DNA from 2 places in the Thermaerobacter litoralis genome. Region 1 is predicted to be linked to the other one. Evidence: predicted binding sites of a transcription regulator. Region 1 holds the regulator's gene; the other holds the start of a gene.
The links. Region 1 encodes HrcA, which represses chaperone genes, less so after heat shock. Its sites were predicted from a motif close to TGTTAGCACTCNNNNNNNNNGAGTGCTAACA; they were not measured.
Positions count from the first base shown of each region.

Region 2: the regulator HrcA is predicted to act here: its motif matches at 2,554-2,584, upstream of groES (co-chaperone GroES).

Region 1 covers NZ_BAAIES010000009.1:578,808-583,444, forward strand. The annotation lists gene dnaK (molecular chaperone DnaK) at 1-354, opposite strand, end outside; gene grpE (nucleotide exchange factor GrpE) at 370-1,257, opposite strand; gene hrcA (heat-inducible transcriptional repressor HrcA) at 1,363-2,385, opposite strand; gene hemW (radical SAM family heme chaperone HemW) at 2,782-4,044, opposite strand; gene lepA (translation elongation factor 4) at 4,041-4,637, opposite strand, start outside.
Region 2 covers NZ_BAAIES010000011.1:103,103-107,739, forward strand. The annotation lists gene guaA (glutamine-hydrolyzing GMP synthase) at 1-209, opposite strand, end outside; gene groL (chaperonin GroEL) at 465-2,084, opposite strand; gene groES (co-chaperone GroES) at 2,103-2,429, opposite strand; gene ACYQ02_RS11175 (MogA/MoaB family molybdenum cofactor biosynthesis protein) at 2,815-3,582, opposite strand; gene moaC (cyclic pyranopterin monophosphate synthase MoaC) at 3,678-4,241, opposite strand; gene ACYQ02_RS11185 (molybdopterin molybdotransferase MoeA) at 4,295-4,637, opposite strand, start outside.

The DNA.
Region 1 (4,637 bases):
CAGGATCATGGCCGAGATCTCCTCCGGCGAGTAGAGCTTGCCGTCCACCTCCACCCGGGCGTCACCGTTGGGCCCCTCCACCACCTTGTAAGGGACCCGGCCGGCCTCGTCCCGCACCTCGCTGAAGCGGCGCCCCATGAAGCGCTTGATCGAGAAGATGGTGCGCTCGGGGTTGGTGACGGCCTGGCGCTTGGCCACCTGGCCGACCAGCAGCTCGCCGCCCTTCGACCAGCCGACCACCGACGGGGTCAGGCGGCTGCCCTCGGCGTTGGTGATCACCGTGGGCTCGCCGCCCTCCAGCACCGCCACCACCGAGTTGGTCGTGCCCAGGTCGATGCCCACCACCTTGCCCATGCCACGTCGCCTCCTCTAGGACCCAGCCTCCATCATGGGCGTACCGGGTGTCTTCCCCCTGCCTTCTTCGCCGCCGGCCCGGCCCGCCGTTGATCCCGGGCCGGTCCCTCCGGCGCTGCCCTCCTCGGGGGGCGTCCCGTCACCAGCTCCTGCGGGGACCCCCTCCGGCGACGGCGGCGCCGCAGCCGCCCCGGCCCCGTCTCCACCGGCACCGGCGGCCGCCGGCGGGGCCACCGCCACCTTGACCATGGCCGGGCGCAGGGTTCGTCCCCGGTAAAGGTAACCCCGTTGGAAGACCTCGATCACCGTGCCGTCGGGGTGCGCGTCGGTCTCCACCCGGGCCACCGCCTCATGCCGGTAGGGGTCGAAGGGCTGGCCCTGGGCCTCGATGGGTTCGACCCCCGCCTGGCGCAACACGTCCAGGAACTGGCGGTGGACCATGGCGACCCCCTGGGCCAGGGGATGGCCGTCGTCGCCGGCGGCAGCCAGCGCCCGTTCCAGGTTGTCGACCACGGGCAGCAGGGACCGGGCCAGTTCGGCCTCGGCCTCCTGGCGCCAGCGCCCCTGCTCTTCCAGCATGCGCCGCCGGTAGTTGGTGAAATCGGCCTGGAGCCGCCGCAGCTGGTCCAGGGCCTCGTCGGCCCGGCGGCGGGCGGCGTCCGCCGCCGCCCGGGCGGCCGCGGCCTCGGAACGGGCCGCCTCCGCCTCGGCCCTCGCTTCCGCCAACTCCTGGCGGGCCGCCGCCAGGGCGGCCCGGGCCTGCTCCAGGTCCAGGGCCTCCCCGGCCGGGTCCTCCGCGGCGGGAGCCTCCGGGGCGCGCCCGCCGGCCGTCCCCGGGGGAGTCGCGGCGGGGTCCGGCTCCTGGGGGTTCGTCCGCGTCGCGCCTGTCGCGTCCTCTGTCACGATGGGCCCTGCCTCCTTCCCGTCGCCCGTCGCCGGCCGGTCCCGGACAAAAAAGCCCCGCCACCGGCTGGCAGGGACGGGCCATCCATCCGGCGGCGGGTCCGGTCACCGCACCGTGCGCTCAAGGGCCTCCGTCAACAGCTGCGCCAGCAGCTCCATCAGGCTGGTGATCCGGGGGTAGTGCATCCGCTTGGGGCCGAGGACGGCGATGCGACCGGCCACCTCACCGCCCAGACGGTACGTGGCGCTGACCACGCTGCAGTCGTACAGATCCGGATACGGGTTCTCGTGCCCGATGGTGATCACCAGTTCCTCGTTGCCCTGCCGGCCCAGGAGATCCCGCACCAGCTCCTGCCGCTCCACCAGGCCCAGCACCGCCTGGGCCCGCTCCAGGTCCTGGAACTCCGGCTGGCGGAAGAGCCGGCGGGTGCCCAGGACGAAGACGGGATGGTCGTCGTCGGAGGCCGGCGGCCGCAGGGCCTCCAGCGCCACCTCCAGCAGGGCGCCGCAGGCCGCCAGCTCCTCGTAGAGCTCCCGCAGCACCGTGTGCCCCACCCGGTCCAGGGTGAGCCCCGCCAGGCGCCGGGTCAGGACGGCGGAGATCCGCTGCAGGTCGGCCTCGCTGGCCGGCTCGGGCAGGTCCAGCAGCCGCTGCTGCACCAGGCCCTCGTCGGTCACCAGGACCAGCACCGCTCGGCGCTCGCTGAGGGGCAGCACCTGCAGGTGCCGGAAGGTGACCGGTTCCACCCGCGGCGCCTCGACCAGGGCCAAGCAGTCCGTCGCCTCGCTGAGGACCTGGGCCGTCTGCCGCAAGAGGCGGCCCACCTGGTCGACCCGCTCGGCGTACAGGCGGCGCAGCCGCTCGACCAGTTCCGGCGGCGGCACCACGGTGTCCATCAGCATGTCGACGAAGAAGCGGTAGCCGCGGTCGGACGGGATCCGCCCGGCGGAGGTGTGGGGTTGCTCGAGGAAACCCATCTCCTCCAGGTCCGCCATCTCGTTGCGGATGGTGGCCGGGCTCACCCCCAGCCCGTACTTGCGGGCCAGGGTGCGGGAGCCGACGGGCTCCGCCGTGTCGACGTAGTCCTCTACCACGGCCTTGAGGACCTGTTGCTTGCGCCGGTCCATGGCGATCCCCCCTCGGCTCCGGGACGGCCCTGGCGCGCTGGCGGCCCGCGGCCCTTAAGGGCCGCCCTGTGAGCTGCCCGGGCCCGCCCGGCGGAGGCCGAGCTGCCTCCCGGACACCGGGCCGGATTAGCACTCGATATCCGAGAGTGCTAACGATCCTCTTTACAAGGTAGCACCGCGGGCGGCCTGCGTCAATGCGTCGCCGTCCCGGGACGATCCGGCCCCGGCCCGTCGGCCCCGGCCCGCTGCGGCCTGCCGCCGGCGGGCGGCGTGGCCACGGGCGGTGCCGGCGCCATGGATGGCCGGCGCCCCGGAGGAGGGGTATGGACGGGTGGGGGCAGCGGCCGGGATGGGTGGTCGGCCCCCGGCCTGCTGGCGGAAGGGGATGGTGGGCGGTCAGCGGCCGGCCTCGGCCGGTTCGTCCCCTGTGGCGACGAAGTGCTCCAGCACGCTGTTGGCCACCGGGACCGCGTGCGGGGCCAGGCGCAGCCGGCCGCCCTCCCGGACGAGCCAGCCCTCCGCCAGCAGCCGGCGGACGGCCTCCGGGAAGGCCTCCTGGGGGGTGAGCCCGAAGCGCCGGGCGAAGCGGGCCTCGTCGACCCCCGCCGCCAGGCGCAGGCCCAGGATCATGGTGTCCTCCATGGCCTGCCGCCGGCCGACGGGCTCCCGCAGGTCGACGGGCGACCGTCCCGCCTCCAGGCAGGCCGCATAGGCCACGGGGTGGAGCCAGTTCCGCCGCCGCTCGCCCTGCCAGCAGGACCAGGCCCCGGGGCCGGCGCCCAGGTACGAACCGTTGAGCCAGTAAACCCGGTTGTGGACGGACTCCCGGCCCGGCCGGGCGAAGTTCGAGATCTCGTACCGGACGAACCCGGCCGCCCCTAGCCGCTCGCCGGCCCGGTCGAACATGGCCCGCTCCTCGTCCTCCCCGGGCAGGTCCAGCTGGCCGGCCTCCCACCGCCGGTGGAAGGGCGTGCCCGGGTGCAGTTCCAGGCCGTAGCAGGAGACGTGCTCGGGCGCCAGGGCGATCACCGCCTCCAGGGACGCCTCCCACTGGGCCAGGGTCTGGCCGGGCAGGCCGAAGATCAGGTCCACGTTCACGTTGTCGAACCCGGCCCGCCGCACCCGGTCGTAGGTGGCGCAGAAGTCCGCCCAGGTGTGGTCGCGGCCGATGGCCTGCAGGAGCTCGTCCTGCACGGCCTGCAGCCCCAGGCTGAGCCGGGTCACCCCGCCCTCCCGCAGGGCCCGCAGCCGGTCGCCGTCCAGGGTGCCGGGGTTGCACTCCACCGTGATCTCGGCCCCCGGGGCCAGGGCGAAGTGGCGGCGCACCGCGGCCAGCAGCCGCTCCAGCTCGGCCGGCTCCAGGATCGACGGGGTCCCCCCGCCCACGAAGACCGACACCAGCGGCCGGGTGAGGGCGGGATCGGCGGCCAGCAGGGCCAGCTCCCGCTCCAGGGCCGCCAGGTAGCGCGCCTTGCCCTCAGGGTCCAGCAGGTAGGTGTTGAAGTCGCAGTAGTGGCAGCGCTGGCGGCAATAGGGGACGTGGATGTACAGGGCGGGGCCGGCGTCCCACTCGGGCCAGGAGCCGCCAGCGGCGATCGCCTCCTGGGCGCGCCCCGCCGCCGGGGCCGGGTTCGTCCCCGCGCCCCGTCGCCGGCTCACCGGCCCCCGCCTCCCCGGGGCTCGTCCACCCGCAACACGGCCATGAAGGCCTCCTGGGGGATCTCCACCCGGCCCACCTGCTTCATCCGCTTCTTGCCTTCCTTCTGCTTCTCCAGCAGCTTGCGCTTGCGGGTGACGTCGCCGCCGTAGCACTTGGCGAGCACGTTCTTCTTCAGGGCGCGGATGGTCTCCCGGGCGATGACCCGGGAACCCACCGCGGCCTGGATCGGCACCTCGAAGAGCTGGCGAGGGATCAGTTCCTTGAGCCGCTCCACCAGGGCGCGGCCCCGGGCGTAGGCCTTGTCCCGGTGGACGATGACCGACAGGGCGTCCACCAGCTCCCCGGCCACCAGCACGTCCAGGCGCACCAGGTCGGACTCCCGGTACCCCTCCAGGTGGTAGTCCAGGGTCGCGTAGCCCTTGGAGCGCGACTTCATCTGGTCGAAGAAGTCGTACATGATCTCCGCCAGGGGCATCAGGTACTCCAGCCGGACCCGCCGGGTGTCCAGGTATTCCATGTTGACGAACTCGCCGCGCCGGTCCTGGCAGAGCTCCATCAAGGTGCCGACGTAGTCCTTGGGCGTGAAGATGGA
Region 2 (4,637 bases), on a different contig from region 1:
ACGCTGGCCGGCCCGCCCGAGAGGATCACCCCCCGGGGCCGGTGGCCCAGGATCGCCTCCAGGGGTGCGTGGTGGGGCAGGACCACCGAGTAGACGCCCAGCTCCCGCACCCGCCGGGCGATCAGGTGCCCGTACTGGGAGCCGAAGTCGAGGATCACCACCCGCTCGTCCGGTTCCACCAGGGACGTGGCGGCTTCGCTGCCGGTCACGGCCATCGCTCCTTCCTGCAGAGCGCCGTTGGGGTGCACGACGCCATTCTAGCAGGCGGGGCCGGGGAAAAAGCAGGCGGGGTCCCCGCCTGGGACGCGGGGACCCCGCCCGGATTCCGCCCACGGGTTCGGGCGCTGCGCCGCCGGTTCCGCGGTCCGCCCCAGGTTCCGGCGATCTGCCGGCGGCTGCGGCGGGCCGCACGGCCGGTGGGCCGGGCCGAACGGCCGCGGCGGACAGAGCGGGCTGCGACGGGCTCAGAAGTCCATGTCGCCCATGCCGCCGCCCGCCGCCTCCTTCTTGTCCTCGGGCAGGTCGGCCACCAGCGACTCGGTGGTCAGCACCATGGCCGCGATGCTGGCGGCGTTCTGCAGCGCCGAGCGGGTCACCTTGGCCGGGTCGACGATCCCGCGGGCGAACATGTCGCCGTACTCGCCCGTCAGCGCGTCGAAGCCCTCGTTGTCGGGCAGCTGCTTGACCCGCTCGACGACCACGGAGCCCTCCAGACCGGCGTTGGTCGCGATCTGGCGCAGCGGCTCCTCCAGGGCGCGGCGGACGATCTCGATGCCCATCCGCTCGTCCTCGTTCTTGGCCTCGACCTTGTCGAGGGCCTTGATGGCGTGCACCAGGGTGGCGCCGCCGCCGGGCACGATGCCCTCCTCCACCGCCGCCCGGGTCGCCGACAGGGCGTCCTCGATGCGGTACTTCTTCTCCTTCAGCTCCACCTCGGTGGCCGCACCGACCTTGATCACGGCCACGCCGCCGGCCAGCTTGGCCAGCCGCTCCTGCAGCTTCTCGCGGTCGAAGTCCGAGGTGGTCTCCTCGATCTGCCGCTTGATGACGTTGATGCGGGCCTTGATCTTCTGCGGGTCGCCGGCGCCCTCGACGATGGTCGTGTTCTCCTTCTCCACGACCACCTTCTTCGCCCGGCCGAACATGTCGGGGGTCACATTCTCCAGCTTGATGCCCAGGTCTTCGGAGACCACCTGGCCGCCGGTGAGGATGGCGATGTCCTCCAGCATGGCCTTGCGCCGGTCGCCGAAGCCGGGGGCCTTGACGGCGCAGGACTGCAGGGTGCCGCGGATCTTGTTCACCACCAGGGTGGCCAGGGCCTCACCCTCCACGTCCTCGGCGATGATCAGCAGCGGCTTGCCCCGCTCCACCACCCGCTGGAGGACCGGCAGCAGGTCGTTGACCGAGGAGATCTTCCGGTCGGTGATCAGGATGAAGGGATCCTCCAGCACGGCCTCCATGGCCTCGGGGTCGGTGACGAAGTACGGCGACAGGTAACCCCGGTCGAACTGCATACCCTCGACGACCTCGACGGTCGTTTCCAGGGTCTTGCTCTCCTCGACCGTGATCACGCCGTCCTTGCCGACCTTCTCCATGGCGTCGGCGATCATCTTGCCGATCTCTTCGTCATTGGCCGAGATGGAGGCCACCTGCTGGGTCGCGGCCTTGGTCTCGACGGGCTTGGCGATCCGCTTGATCTCCTCGACGACGGCGGCGACGGCCTTCTCGATGCCCCGCTTGACCAGGATCGGGTTGGCGCCGGCCGCCACCACCTTCATGCCCTCCCGGACCATGGCCTGGCCCAGGACGATGGCGGTGGTGGTGCCGTCACCGGCCACGTCGTTGGTCTTGGTCGCCACCTCCGTCAGGAGCTTGGCGCCCATGTTCTCGAAGGGGTCCTTGAGCTCGATGTCCCGGGCGATGGTCACGCCGTCGTTGGTGATGGTGGGCGAGCCGAACTTCTTCTCCAGGACCACGTTGCGCCCCTTGGGGCCCAGCGTGATCTTGACGGCGTTGGCGACGGTGTTCAGCCCCTTCTCGAGGCTGCGCCGCGCCTGCTCGTTGAAGACCAGCTGCTTCGGCATGCCGCTCTCCCTCCTCGGTCACTGCACGATGGCCAGGATGTCCCGCTCGCTGAGGATCAGCAGCTCCTCGTCGTCCAGCTTGACCTCGGTGCCGGCGTACTTGGAGAAGATCACCCGGTCACCTTCCTTGACCTCGAGGGGAACCTTCTGGCCATTCTCGAGGATGCGGCCCGTCCCCACGGCCAGGACCTCACCCTGCTGGGGCTTCTCCTTGGCCGTGTCCGGCAGGATGATCCCGCCCTTGGTCCGCTCCTCCTCCTCCAGCACCTTGACGACCACCCGGTCGCCGAGAGGGCGCAGCTTCACCGAAACGGTCCCTCCCTTGGGCTGCGGCTGAACGCTCACCGCCGTCCACCTCCCTGAAGTCCGGCAGGTTGGTCCCGGGGCGCCCGGCCACAGCGGTTGGATGATGGTTTGAGGTGTCGTTTCGGCCGGTGGGCGCAGCCCCCGGGCCGCGAGACGCCTGTCCTGTTAGCACTCCCTTGCGGGGAGTGCTAAGCCACCGACTATGGTAAGGCGGCCAGAAACGGTCGTCAAGCCCCGATTTGGCCGCCCCTCCCAATGTTGCCGCTTATCCTGTTCCCGGTTGACCCGCCGCTTATGCACCGGCATCGACCCGGCTGCACCGGCAGGCACCCGGCCGGCGCCCCCGGCGGAGCCGTTGGTCCGATTGGCGGGCCGGGATCACCCGGACCGGGACGCGCCCGCCGGCCGGTCGCCGCGGCCTTGATCAGCCGGGCTGAGCCCCGGCGCCGGGGCCCGCCAAGCCAGGGTGGGCGGGGCCGGGGCTGTGGTGACCGGAAGGACCCGGGCCGGTACCAGCGGGCCCGGGGCCGTCCCCATGCCCGTGGCCGCCCCCGTGCAGGATGGCCAGGGCATGTTCCAGCAGCGGCTCCAGGGCCTCCAGGCACTCGGCCACCCCCCGGGGGCTGCCCGGCAGGTTGACGATCAGCGTCCGGCCGCGGATCCCCGCCACCGCCCGGGACAGGTAGGCCATGGGGTTCTGCGCCCCCGTCACGGCCCGCATCCGCTCGGCCAGCCCCGGCACCACCCGTTCCACCACATCCAATGTGGCCTCGGGCGTCACATCCCGCGGCCCCAGGCCCGTGCCCCCGGTGGTCAGGATCAGGTCCGGGACGAACCCGCCGGCGGCGCCGCCCCGGCGAAGATCCGAAATGCCTCCCGGTGGCTCGCCGGCGTCCCTCCCGCCGCCCGGCGCCGCGGCCGCTCCGCCGCCCGGCGCCACGGTCGCCCCCCCACCCGGCGCCACGGCGGCCCCCCCGTCCGGCGCCACGGCGGGCCGGGCACCGGGCACCGGCCGGCCCGCTGCCACCGCCTCCAGCCAGCGGGCGATGGCCTGCCGGTCGTCGGGGACGACCCCCCGGGCCACCACGGTGGCCCCCCGCCGGGCCGCCCAGCGAGCCAGGTAGTCGCCGCTGGCGTCCTGGCGCCAGCCCTGGCTGACGCCGTCGCTGACGGTGAGGATCGCCACCTGCACGGTCTGCACCTCCGCCCCCGGCCCGATCCGCCCGGCCGGATCCCCGGGCCCGTTCGTCCGGTGGAACCCGCCGGCCCCGCCCCCCGGCGGGGTCATCAGGCCGGTCCGGCCCCGGAGCGGCCGCCGTCCGGCCCCCAAGGGCCGCTGCCCGGCCCCCCTTGGCTGGCGACCGGCCCCGCCGGGCCGGCGGCCGGCCCCACCGGATCGCCCAGGCTCTCCCAGGCCGGTTCGTCCGGGCGCACGTACTCGCCGCTGCGCCCGCCCGCCTTGCGCACCAGCCGGATGTCCTCGATCACCATGCCCTTGTCCAGGGCCTTGCACATGTCGTAGAGGGTGAGGGCGGCCACGGCCACCGCCGTCAGGGCCTCCATCTCCACCCCCGTGCGGGCGGCGGTGCGGGCGGTGGCCTGGATCTCCACCGCCTCCGGGCCCAACCGGAAGTCGACGCGCACCGCGTCCAGGGGCAGGGGGTGGCAGAGGGGAATCAGGCGGCCCGTCTCCTTGGCCGCCAGGATCCCGGCCACCCGGGCGACGGCCCAGACGTCGCCCTTGGGCACGTCGCCCGCCCGCAGCCGGGCCAGGGTGGCCGCCGCCATGCGCACCCGGCCCCGGGCCACGGCCTCCCGGACCGTCACCGCCTTGCCGCTGGTGTCGACCATGCGGGCCTGGCCGCGGGCATCCAGGTGGGTCCAGCCGGGCCCCGCCGCCTCGTTCACCAGGGGATCACCTCCACCTCGGCGCCGGCGGGCAGGCCGTCGATGTCCCGGGGCAGGTGGACGAGCCCCTGGGCACCGGCCAGGGCGGTGATCAGGCCCGACTTGCGGGGCTGGGGCCGGGCGCCGTACTCGCCGCCCCGCCAGATCAGGGCCACCGGCACGTACTCCTCCCGGTCCGGCGGCCGGCGCAGGGCCGTCTCCAGCCGTGCGCGGATCCGGGGGCCGGGACCCGGCTGGGGCTCCAGGCCCAGCCAGCGCTGGAGCAGCGGCCGGACCAGCAGGCGGTACACCACCAGGGCCGAGACCGGGTTGCCCGGCAGGCCGAACACCGGCTTGCGC